Regions from separate parts of the Cutibacterium sp. LaCa_89 genome, predicted to be linked through region 3. Evidence: riboswitches for the same ligand, from Rfam matches in the RefSeq annotation. Region 3 holds a riboswitch; each other region holds the start of a gene.
The links. A riboswitch is a leader RNA that binds a small molecule or an ion and turns the genes downstream of it on or off. The one in region 3 is predicted to bind cobalamin.
Positions count from the first base shown of each region.

Region 1: linked by a shared signal. The riboswitch ahead of ACP8LP_RS03400 (ABC transporter substrate-binding protein) and the one ahead of cobO (cob(I)yrinic acid a,c-diamide adenosyltransferase) in region 3 are both predicted to bind cobalamin.
Region 2: linked by a shared signal. The riboswitch ahead of ACP8LP_RS10670 (ribonucleoside-diphosphate reductase subunit alpha) and the one ahead of cobO (cob(I)yrinic acid a,c-diamide adenosyltransferase) in region 3 are both predicted to bind cobalamin.

Region 1 is NZ_CP190889.1:732,938-736,138, forward strand. Features, by position in the region: gene ACP8LP_RS03385 (zinc ribbon domain-containing protein) at 1-269, shown strand, start outside; RNA gene rnpB (RNase P RNA component class A) at 330-711, shown strand; gene ACP8LP_RS03395 (hypothetical protein) at 728-928, shown strand; cobalamin riboswitch at 963-1,148, shown strand; gene ACP8LP_RS03400 (ABC transporter substrate-binding protein) at 1,190-2,203, shown strand; gene ACP8LP_RS03405 (FecCD family ABC transporter permease) at 2,200-3,201, shown strand, end outside.
Region 2 is NZ_CP190889.1:2,314,068-2,317,268, forward strand. Features, by position in the region: gene ACP8LP_RS10660 (NADH:flavin oxidoreductase/NADH oxidase) at 1-778, shown strand, start outside; gene ACP8LP_RS10665 (DUF1707 SHOCT-like domain-containing protein) at 810-1,433, opposite strand; cobalamin riboswitch at 1,509-1,700, shown strand; gene ACP8LP_RS10670 (ribonucleoside-diphosphate reductase subunit alpha) at 1,813-3,201, shown strand, end outside.
Region 3 is NZ_CP190889.1:523,230-526,430, forward strand. Features, by position in the region: gene ACP8LP_RS02335 (energy-coupling factor ABC transporter ATP-binding protein) at 1-227, shown strand, start outside; gene cbiT (precorrin-6Y C5,15-methyltransferase (decarboxylating) subunit CbiT) at 444-1,040, opposite strand; cobalamin riboswitch at 1,064-1,200, shown strand; gene cobO (cob(I)yrinic acid a,c-diamide adenosyltransferase) at 1,241-1,855, shown strand; gene cobBC (bifunctional hydrogenobyrinic acid a,c-diamide synthase/histidinol phosphate aminotransferase CobBC) at 1,855-3,201, shown strand, end outside.

The sequences.
Region 1 (3,201 bases), 210 kb from region 3:
TCAAGGGGATCGACGACGAGCTGGTCGAGTTGTGCCGGTCTCGCGAGACCCAGGCGGGTGGTGTCCCGGTTGATCTCCTCAAGCTCTACGAGATGCTGCGCGAGCGCACCGGGATGGGGTGTGCCAAGCTCGTCCACGGGGTGTGTGAGGGATGTGGCATTGCTGCGAATCCGGCTGACCTGCGCACCTATGTCGCAGCCGCCGAGGACGACGTCGTGCGTTGCGAGGAGTGCGACCGGATTCTGGTGCGCACCGAGGAGTCTCTCTGAGAATTGCGCCGTTGCCCGTGTGGCGACGATGCGGCAATGACCGTAGAATCGACGGTCGGACGAGCCATCCGGGTGATCGCGGCAGTCTTGAGCTGTCGAGGAAAGTCCGGGCTCCACAGAGCAGGGTGGTGGGTAACGCCCACCCGGGGTGACCCGCGGGACAGTGCCACAGAAAACAAACTGCCGGCTTTCGGGCCGGTGAGGGTGAAACGGCGGGGTAAGGGCCCACCGCGTCATCGGTGACGGTGACGGCACGGCAAACCCCACTCGGAGCAAGGCCAAGAAGACCACGAGGTCGCGGACGTGTTCGAGGGCTGCTCGCCTGAGCGTCCGGGTAGGCTGCGCAGCCGGAAGGCTGGAGGATGCCAGTAATGGCGTTCACAGATGGATGATCACCGGCCCTGAGGGGCCACAGAACCCGGCTTACAGGATGGCTCGTCCCTTCTATCATCGGGTCCATGAAGTTCGGAATTCGTACTCCCAGCCTGTCCAGAACCATCTCGGCCAGGACGCGTGGTCGAGTCACGAGGACTGTCAGGCGCACCCTCATTCCCGGTTATGGCCGTAAGGGAATGGGTTGGCTGCGAGATCCACGTCGAGCCGCCTACAACAAGGTTTACCGGAAGACGACGATGCGTTTCGGTGACCTGTTCAAGTGAGGTAACTCCTTGGAGGAGGGCATACGAAGCGGATGCTAACATGCTCACGTCAGGTTGCTGGTGACCCCACCAGCGCTGGAATCCGGTGAGAAGCCGGAGCTGACGCGCAGCGGTATGACTGATCTGCCCCGGCGAACGCCACTGGTGCCATGAGCACTGGGAAGGAGCCGGGAACGGAGACGAGGTCGAGCCCGAAGACCACCTGACGCCGTCCTGTCGGTACCCGGTCGCGCACGCCGAACACAGAAAGCTGGCTTACTCATGCCCGTCATCCCGTCATCCCTTCGCCGCGTCCTCGTGGCATCGGTGCTTCCCGCCGTCCTGCTCGCCGGCTGTGCCGGTGCCCCCAAGGACTCCGCGTCATCGTCGTCTTCCTCGGTCTCAGCGTCGGCTTCTGGTCCGATCACCATCACCAACTGCGGACAGCAGGTCACCCTCGACAAGCCCGCCACGAGGGCAGTGACCCTCAATCAGGGAGCCACTGAGGACGTGCTGGCCATCGGCGGGGAGTCCAAACTCGTCGGCACCGCCTACCTTGACAGTGAGATCCCGGCGAAGTGGAAGAAGGCCTATGACTCGGTCAAGGTGCTCTCCAAGGAGTACCCGTCCAAGGAGACCTTCCTGGCCGCCAAGCCTGATCTGGCGCTGTCCTCGTATTCCAGCGCTTTTACGGACAAGGCCGTCGGCACGCGTGATGAGCTGAAGAAACAGGGAATTGCCACCTACATCAGCCCCTTCGGTTGCCCCAAGGGCACGCCCTCGGCCGAAACCACCTGGGAAAACGTCTGGAAGGAAATGACCGAGGTGGGGACTCTCATCGGCGTCAAGAATGCGGCTGACAAGGCCATTTCCAAGCAGCGAGATGCCCTCAAGGAGGTCACCGGGAACAAGCACGGCACCGGGACGTCGATCGTCTGGTTCGACTCGGGAGACAAGACTCCGTTCATTGGCGCCGGACATGGCGGACCCCAGCTCCTCATGGACGCTGTCGGTGCCAAGAACCTCTTTGCCCATCTCGACGGCGGTTGGGCAGACGGCTCCTGGGAGAAGATTGTCGCATCCAACCCTGAGGTCATCGTGGTCGCCGATGCCAGTTGGTCCACGGCGACGTCGAAGATCGACTATATGAGGAAGGACCCCGTCCTCAGCCAGATGAAGGCCGTCAAGGAGAACAAATTCGTCACCGTGCCGTTCTCCCAGAGCACCCCTGGTGCCGAACTCGTGGACGGTGCGAAGACCCTCAATGACGGTCTGGCGAAGATCACCGGCAAGTGAGTCGTCAGCGTAGTTGGCTGATCACCGGCATCCTCGCCATGGCCTTGGTCGGCAGTGTCCTCGTGGTGCTCGGGACCGGGGCGGTACACGTTCCTGTCCATGATGTCGCGAGGGTGGTGGCCCGGCGATTCCGTCTCATCGAGGGCGCCGACGTCACGGTTCTCGATGATCAGATCGTGTGGCAGCTGCGGGCTCCGCGCGTCATCGGATCGATGGCCGTCGGCGCTTTGCTGGCGATGTGCGGCGCGGTACTGCAGACCCTGACCGGTAATGACCTGGCCGATCCCTATCTGCTCGGCATCTCCAGTGGGGCCTCGGTGGGTGCGGTCTTCATCCTCATCATCGGAATCTCCAGCACTCTGGGGCAGTCCGTCCTCATGACACTGGCCTCCTTCGGCGGGGCGGTCGGGGCCCTGGTCATGGTGCTGGCCATGGCCACTGGCAAGTCCGGGGAGTTACCCGCCAGCCGGACCATCCTGGCCGGGGTGGCCGTCGGACAGTTGTGCGGCGCGGCGGTGTCCATGATGATCATGGTGTGTGGTGAGTCGAACGCAGCTCGATCAGCCCTGTCGTGGACCCTCGGGTCGTTCACCGGTGTGAGATGGGGATCGACGATCACCCTGGCCGTCGCCACCGTTCCGGCCCTCATCGCCGGGATGGCATTGTGCCACACCCTTGACGCCTTCGCCTTCGGTGACGTCAGCGCGATGTCCCTGGGAGTACCGGTCAACACCGTGCGCTGGATGATCATGGTTGGCACCGCCCTGCTGACCGCTCTCAGCGTGGCCTTCGTCGGCCCCATCGGATTCGTCGGGCTGACGGTCCCACACATCGTGAGGTTCTGGACCGGGCCGCGACACGCCCGGCTGCTACCGGTGTCGGCCCTCGTCGGGGCCCTGCTCATGGTGTGGTCCGACACCGCAGCGAGGTGCTTGCGCCCTGACACCGAGATTCCCGTCGGGGTCATCACTGCGGCCGTCGGAGCCCCGGTGCTGGTC
Region 2 (3,201 bases), 910 kb from region 3:
CCGGAAGGCCTCCACCGAGAAGTGGTGGCCGGGATTCCATGGCAGCGTGGTACCCCCTGAGCAGGGCGGCTGGATTCCCGTCGGTCCGACCACCGCCCCTGCTGACGGCAAGCAGTACGTCGGCCTGCCCGTCAACGCCCTTGACGAGAACGGCATCGAGAAGGTCGTCGACCACTTCCGCGCCGCCGCCGCGCGTGCTGTGGACGCTGGATTCGACGCCGTCGAACTTCACAGCGCCCACGGTTACCTGCTGCACCAGTTTTACTCGCCGCTGTCCAACACCCGCACCGACGGTTGGGGCGGTGACTTCGACGGACGTGTTCGCCTGCCGTTGGAGGTCGCGAAGGCTGTGCGTGGGGCCATTCCTGAAGACATGCCCTTGCTGGCGCGCCTGTCGGTCACTGACTGGCGGGACGACGGCTGGCAGGTGAAGGACTCCGTCGAACTGTCGCGGCGCTTCGCGAAAGCCGGGGTCGATCTGCTCGACGCCTCCTCAGGAGGCAATTCGTCGGCCCCCATCCCCGTCGCCCCGGCCTACCAGGCTGACCTGGCGGCTCGGGTGCGCGCCGAGGCGGATATTCCCACAGCCACCGTCGGCATGATCTGGACCCCACAGCTGGCCGAGGAGCTGCTGGAGAAGGGCAGCGCCGACGCCATCATGGTGGGACGGGCGGCTCTACGCGACACCAACTGGCCGTTGCGTGCCGCCCATGAGCTGGGTGTTCCCAACGAGGACGCCCCATGGCATCCGGCCAGGTTCCGTGGGGCGTGGCGCTGACACGACTGACGATCCCGTCGCCGGTCGACCGTCAGCGATTCCACTTCTTCCTGAGCCTTGCGTACTTCTTGGATCCAGGGCCGTGGATGTCAACATCGCTGAGGATGCTCGTCCCGCGCAAGGTGAGGACAGGGCCATCCAGCCCCGGCTGGGAGAGTCCGCGAACCGTGAGGTCTCCGAGCACTCGCGACATCGAGTCCTCGATGCGCACCCCGTCGGGCACCAGGAAAGTCGCGTCACACATAACGATCGTCAGGTCAATGGTGATGTGACGACTTGCCCACGGCATGGAGGTCAGGTCGAAGCACGGATCCCCCATGAACCCGGTGACGGTGGTGAGTTTGGCCATCGTCCGCCCCGAGGCCCAGACCGTGTCGCTCATGATGCAGGTCATGTGGTCAGCCTCCGGACCGGGGACGATCCGCACCACCTCGCCGTGGCCAGGACGAGCGGGGACGGCCACACTCCCGACCGTCGCGCCAAGGTCAGAGAGCAACCCGCCCAGATCGCCATAGGTACGGGCCTGCAGAGCAGCCTCCACCCTCTCCGCATGCTCGTCGCGAGTCAGCTTTCCCAACGTCCATGCCTCGTCGAGGATGTCCGATGCCCGGGCGCGCTCGGCGTCACCAATCCGCCAGTCATCGGGAATCGTCACGTCGCAAGTCTAGGACAGCCACACACACCCAAGGCTCTCCAGGCCTCGCGTTGACTCGCCTTGATCAGCGTTCATATAGTGGCGAGTGCACATGGTTCCCGTGTTCGCACGGGCCAAGAGGGAATCCGGTGAGAATCCGGAGCTGCCCCGCAGCGGTGTACGAGAACGACCGCCGTCATCATGCACTGTGCTTCGGCATGGGAAGCGACGGCCAGTAGGCAACAAGTGCTCGTGAGTCCGAAGACCTGCCAGGTGTGGTCCCGCAACCGCGGGGCCCGGTTCGCGATCTCGCGGGAAGTGTCGCAGCGTTCATGGGGACCAGTGTCCCCGCCGCATTCCGCCCGGTCGCGTGCCTACGGCATCGCACGGAGGAATTGCAATGAGCGCCGACCCCATCTCGACCATCCGCGTCCGCAAGCGCGACGGATCCCTGGCCCCCTACGACGGCAACGAAGTCGCTGCATCCATCATTGACTCAGCCCGTGGGCTCGACGACGCCGTTGCCCGGGCAACCCTGCTGCAGGCCGAGGTGGAGATCACCCTGTTCGACGGGATCACCACCGACGCCCTGGACGAGGCCGTCATCCAGGTGGCTCTGGGCAATGCCAAGGACGACCCCGCCTTCGACACCATTGCTAGCCGAATCGCCGTCAAGAAGCTGTACAAGGAGGTGTTCGGCGACACCCACGACGGTCTCGGTGACGCCGGCCCCGAGCGGGTGCGAGACCTCCATCATGCCTGCTTCCCGCGCACGATCGACAAACTCGTCGCCGACGGCCACCTCGACGAGCGACTGGGGCGGCTCTTCGACCTCGACGCCCTCGCCACGGCCCTTGATCCCATCCGTGACGACCTCATCGGCTTCACCGGCGTGCGCACCATGGTCAACCGTTACCTGTTGCGTACCCCCGACCAGCGAGCGTTGGAAGTACCGCAGTACTTCTGGATGCGCGTGGCGATGGGGCTCAGCCTCACCGAGGACGATCCCACCTCCTCTGCCCTCGCCCTCTACGACTCGATGAGTAACCTGCGTCATCTCGCGGCTGGATCCACCCTTGTCAACGCGGGCACCCCGGCTGGTCAGCTGTCCAACTGCTTCGTCATGCGCACCGAGGACGATTTGGAGCACATCGCCCGGACGATCCGTGACGTCATGTGGATCACCAAGGGCACCGGCGGCATCGGGCTGTCGATGTCCGACCTGCGCTGCGAGGGGTCACCTATTCGCTCCGACAACACTGCGTCGACCGGTCCGATCCCCTTCATGCACACCATCGACTCGACGCTGCGGGCCGTCTCCCGCGGAGGCAAAAAGCTCGGCGCACTGTGCTTCTACATGGAGAACTGGCACATGGACTTCCCGCAGTTCCTCGATCTGCGGCAGAACTCCGGTGACCCGTACCGGCGGACCCGCACCGCCGACACCGCGGTGTGGATCTCCGACGAGTTCATGAAACGCGTCGCCAAGGACGAGGACTGGTACCTCTTCGACCCCGCCGAGACCCCCGATCTCACCGAGCTCACCGGGTCGGCCTTCTCGAAGCGTTACGCCCACTACATCGCCGAGGCCGAGGCCGGCCACATCAAGCGTTTCCACCGCACCACGGCCCGCGAACAGTTCCGAGCCATCCTGGTGAGTCTGCAGACGACATCCCACCCGTGGTTGACGTGGAAGGACAGCGTCAATACCCGCGCGTTGAACAGCACCACCGGGACGATCCACTCCTCGAATCTGTGCACCGAGATCTGCCTGCCCCAGGACCGCGAC
Region 3 (3,201 bases):
ACCTGGCCCTGGCCTGGGCTGACGAGGCGCTCATCGTTGTCGACGGGGGAGTGCAGCAGGGGCCGATCGACGAGTTACTCGCAAATGTGACCATGGTGGAGAGGGCCCATCTACACCTGCCTTGGCCCCTCGAACTGGTCCGGCGTCTTGGGATGGATGAGCGTCCCCGAACGATGAGCGAGGTCGTCGCGATCCTGTCACACCTGGCGCCGAGCAGTCCGTGTTGACGTCATCGTTGTGACATCAGCGGCACAAGGCACTCTTGATGGGGCGGCCACAGTGCGGCGGTTCGATGGTCATCATGAACAGGTCAGCGCTGTCGGTTTCGGCAGTGCCACACCATGTGCGTTTCGCTGCCGAGCAGACCTGGGCTGCCTGCCTGCTGGCCTCCCAGATCAGCTGAGTCCAGGATCAGACAACTGTGCACACTGGGTGGCTCGTCGTCACTCAGTGTGCTGCCAGGTCCACGCCACGACGGTGCGGGCCGGTTTCCAGCCCCGCAGCCGGCCGATGCTGTCGGCGGTCTCGACGCCGAACCTCATGAGGTCACCGCCCAGATCCCGGTGCAAGGACTCCACGAGCATCTCGGCCTCCATCGTCACCCCATGGACGACGAGCCGTCCCCCGATGGGCAGACGTGGTCGACACTGGGTGACGAGGGTTTCCGTCGCACCGCCGCCGATGAAGATGGCATCCGGGTCGGGCAGTCCCTCCGGCAGCCCCTTGGCGAGGTCGGCGTCGATGACCTCGAACTGGCCGGGCAGAGTGAGTTCTGCGGCATTCGTGCGGGCATTGGCGGCCCGTTCTGCCTTGCGCTCCACCCCGATGGCTCGGCAGGTCGGATCGGTGCGACACCACTCGACACCGATCGACCCGGCGCCGGTGCCGAGGTCCCACAGCAGCTGGCCCGGCATGGGTCGCAACGCTGCCAGAGCGACGGCCCTCACCGGATGTTTGGTGATGAGGCCGTCATGGGCGAAGTGCGTCTCGTCGAGGCCAGGCGTGCGTCCGAGGAGGGTGGCGTCAGGATCATGGGTCATGAGGGAAGCTTAGGGCAGTGCCGGGTGAGGACAACCCGACCCGTGTGACACAATCGACGATGGCCCTCGGGGAGGAATCCGGTGTGAATCCGGAGCGGTCCCGCCACTGTGAGCGCCTCAGCGCGAGCCAGGTCGATCCTGCGGGTCAGGTCACGGAAATCCCGTGACCCGACGGGCGCGGACCCGCAAGGAGGTCGTTCATGCCGCACGCGCGCAGTGGCGCCACACCAGACGACGGGCTGTCCACCAGACAGCGACGATTACGGCCAGTTCTTGCTGTGAACACCGGCGAGGGCAAGGGCAAGACGACAGCGGCGATGGGTACCGCCCTGCGCGCCTGGAACCAAGGGTGGAAAGTCGGCGTCTTCCAGTTCGTGAAGTCCGGACGATGGCATGTCGGCGAGCAGGACGCCCTGCAAGCTCTCGGGAAACTCCACGAGGAGACCGGTGCCGGCGGTCCCGTCACATGGGAGGTCATGGGGACTGGATGGTCCTGGGCACGCTCCTTCGATGCCGCCGATGACCCCGAGGCCGCTGCCCGCGAGGGGTGGCGACACGTGTCGGAACTCCTGGCCAGCGAGGCGCTTGATTTCTACCTTCTTGACGAGTTCACCTACCCGCTGGACTGGGGATGGCTCGATGTCGACGAGGTCGTCGACACACTGGTCAACCGCCCCGGCACCCAGCACGTCGTCATCACTGGCCGTCGCGCCCCGGCAGCCCTCGTCGAGGCCGCAGACCTCGTCACCGAGATGACCAAGGTCAAGCACCCCTTCGACGCCGGTCAGCGTGGTCAGGCGGGAATCGAATGGTGATGCGCATTCCACGAATCCTCATCGCCGCCCCGGCGTCGGGAGGCGGTAAGACGACCGTCGCGACAGGTCTCATGGCAGCCCTGCGTGCCACCGGCCGGACGGTGGCGCCGTTCAAGGTCGGGCCGGATTACATCGATCCCGGTTACCACTCGATGGCCAGTGGTCGTCCGGGCCGCAACCTGGACTCCGTCATGTGTGGTGACGAGCTCATGGCCCCGCTGCTGGCCCATGGTTTCGTCACCCCCGATGCGGCGGACATTGCGGTCATCGAGGGAGTGATGGGCCTCTTCGACGGCCAGCTCGGGACCGGACGCGGGTCCAGCGCCGAGATCGCCACCTCGACCCAGACCCCGGTGGTCGTGGTCGTCGACACCGCTCATGCGTCCCTCACCCACGCCGCAGTGGTGGCAGGTCTGGCGACGTTTGATCCGAATGTCACGATCGCCGGTGTGATCCTCAACCGGGTCGCCTCTCCTCGTCATGGTGCCGAGGTCGTGCGCGGACTCGACCGACTCGGCATCCCGGTGCTGGGGCGGATTCCGCGCACCGAGTCGATCTTCGTGCCGTCTCGCCACCTGGGCCTGGTCCCGGCGGGGGAGTGGGAGCACTCCGCCTCCAAGGTCGCCGGCCTGGGTGACCTCATCGCCGAACACGTCGATCTCGACGCCGTTATGGACCTGGCCGATTCCGCACCCGACCTCGACGTCGAGCCTTGGGATCCGCGAGCCGCTCTGCAATCAGCTGGCTGGCAAGGCCATTCCTTCGACGAGCCGCCGGTGGTCGGAATCTTCGCGGGGCGAGCCTTCACCTTCCGTTACCCCGAGACCACCGAGATGTTGCGGGCGGCCGGGTTCCCGGTCGTCGACGTCGATCCCCTCACCGATCGACGTCTTCCGGACGGCATCCAGGGCCTGTACCTGGGCGGTGGATTCCCGGAGATGCACGCCACGGATTTGGAGGACAACACCGAGCTCGCGGCAGATGTCCGCGCCCATGCCGAGGCCGGGATGCCGATCGTCGCGGAGTGCGCCGGGCTTCTCTACCTCTGCCGTCACCTCGACGGGCGCGACATGGCCGGCGTCCTTCCGATGGACGCGGCGATGGCGACGAGGCTGACGATGGGGTACCGGGTCGCCACCCGCAACTCTATCAGCGTCGTCGGCCACGAATTCCACCGCACCACGACGACGCCATTGGCTGACGTCGACCCGGCTTGGCACATCGCCATGCCCGACGGCACCGATCGTGCCGAGGGAGCTCTGGGAGACCCTGCTTCTCTGGGGCGTCCCACCGTTCAGGCCTCCTACCTGCACCTGCACTGGGCCGGTCACCCCTCCCAGGCGGCG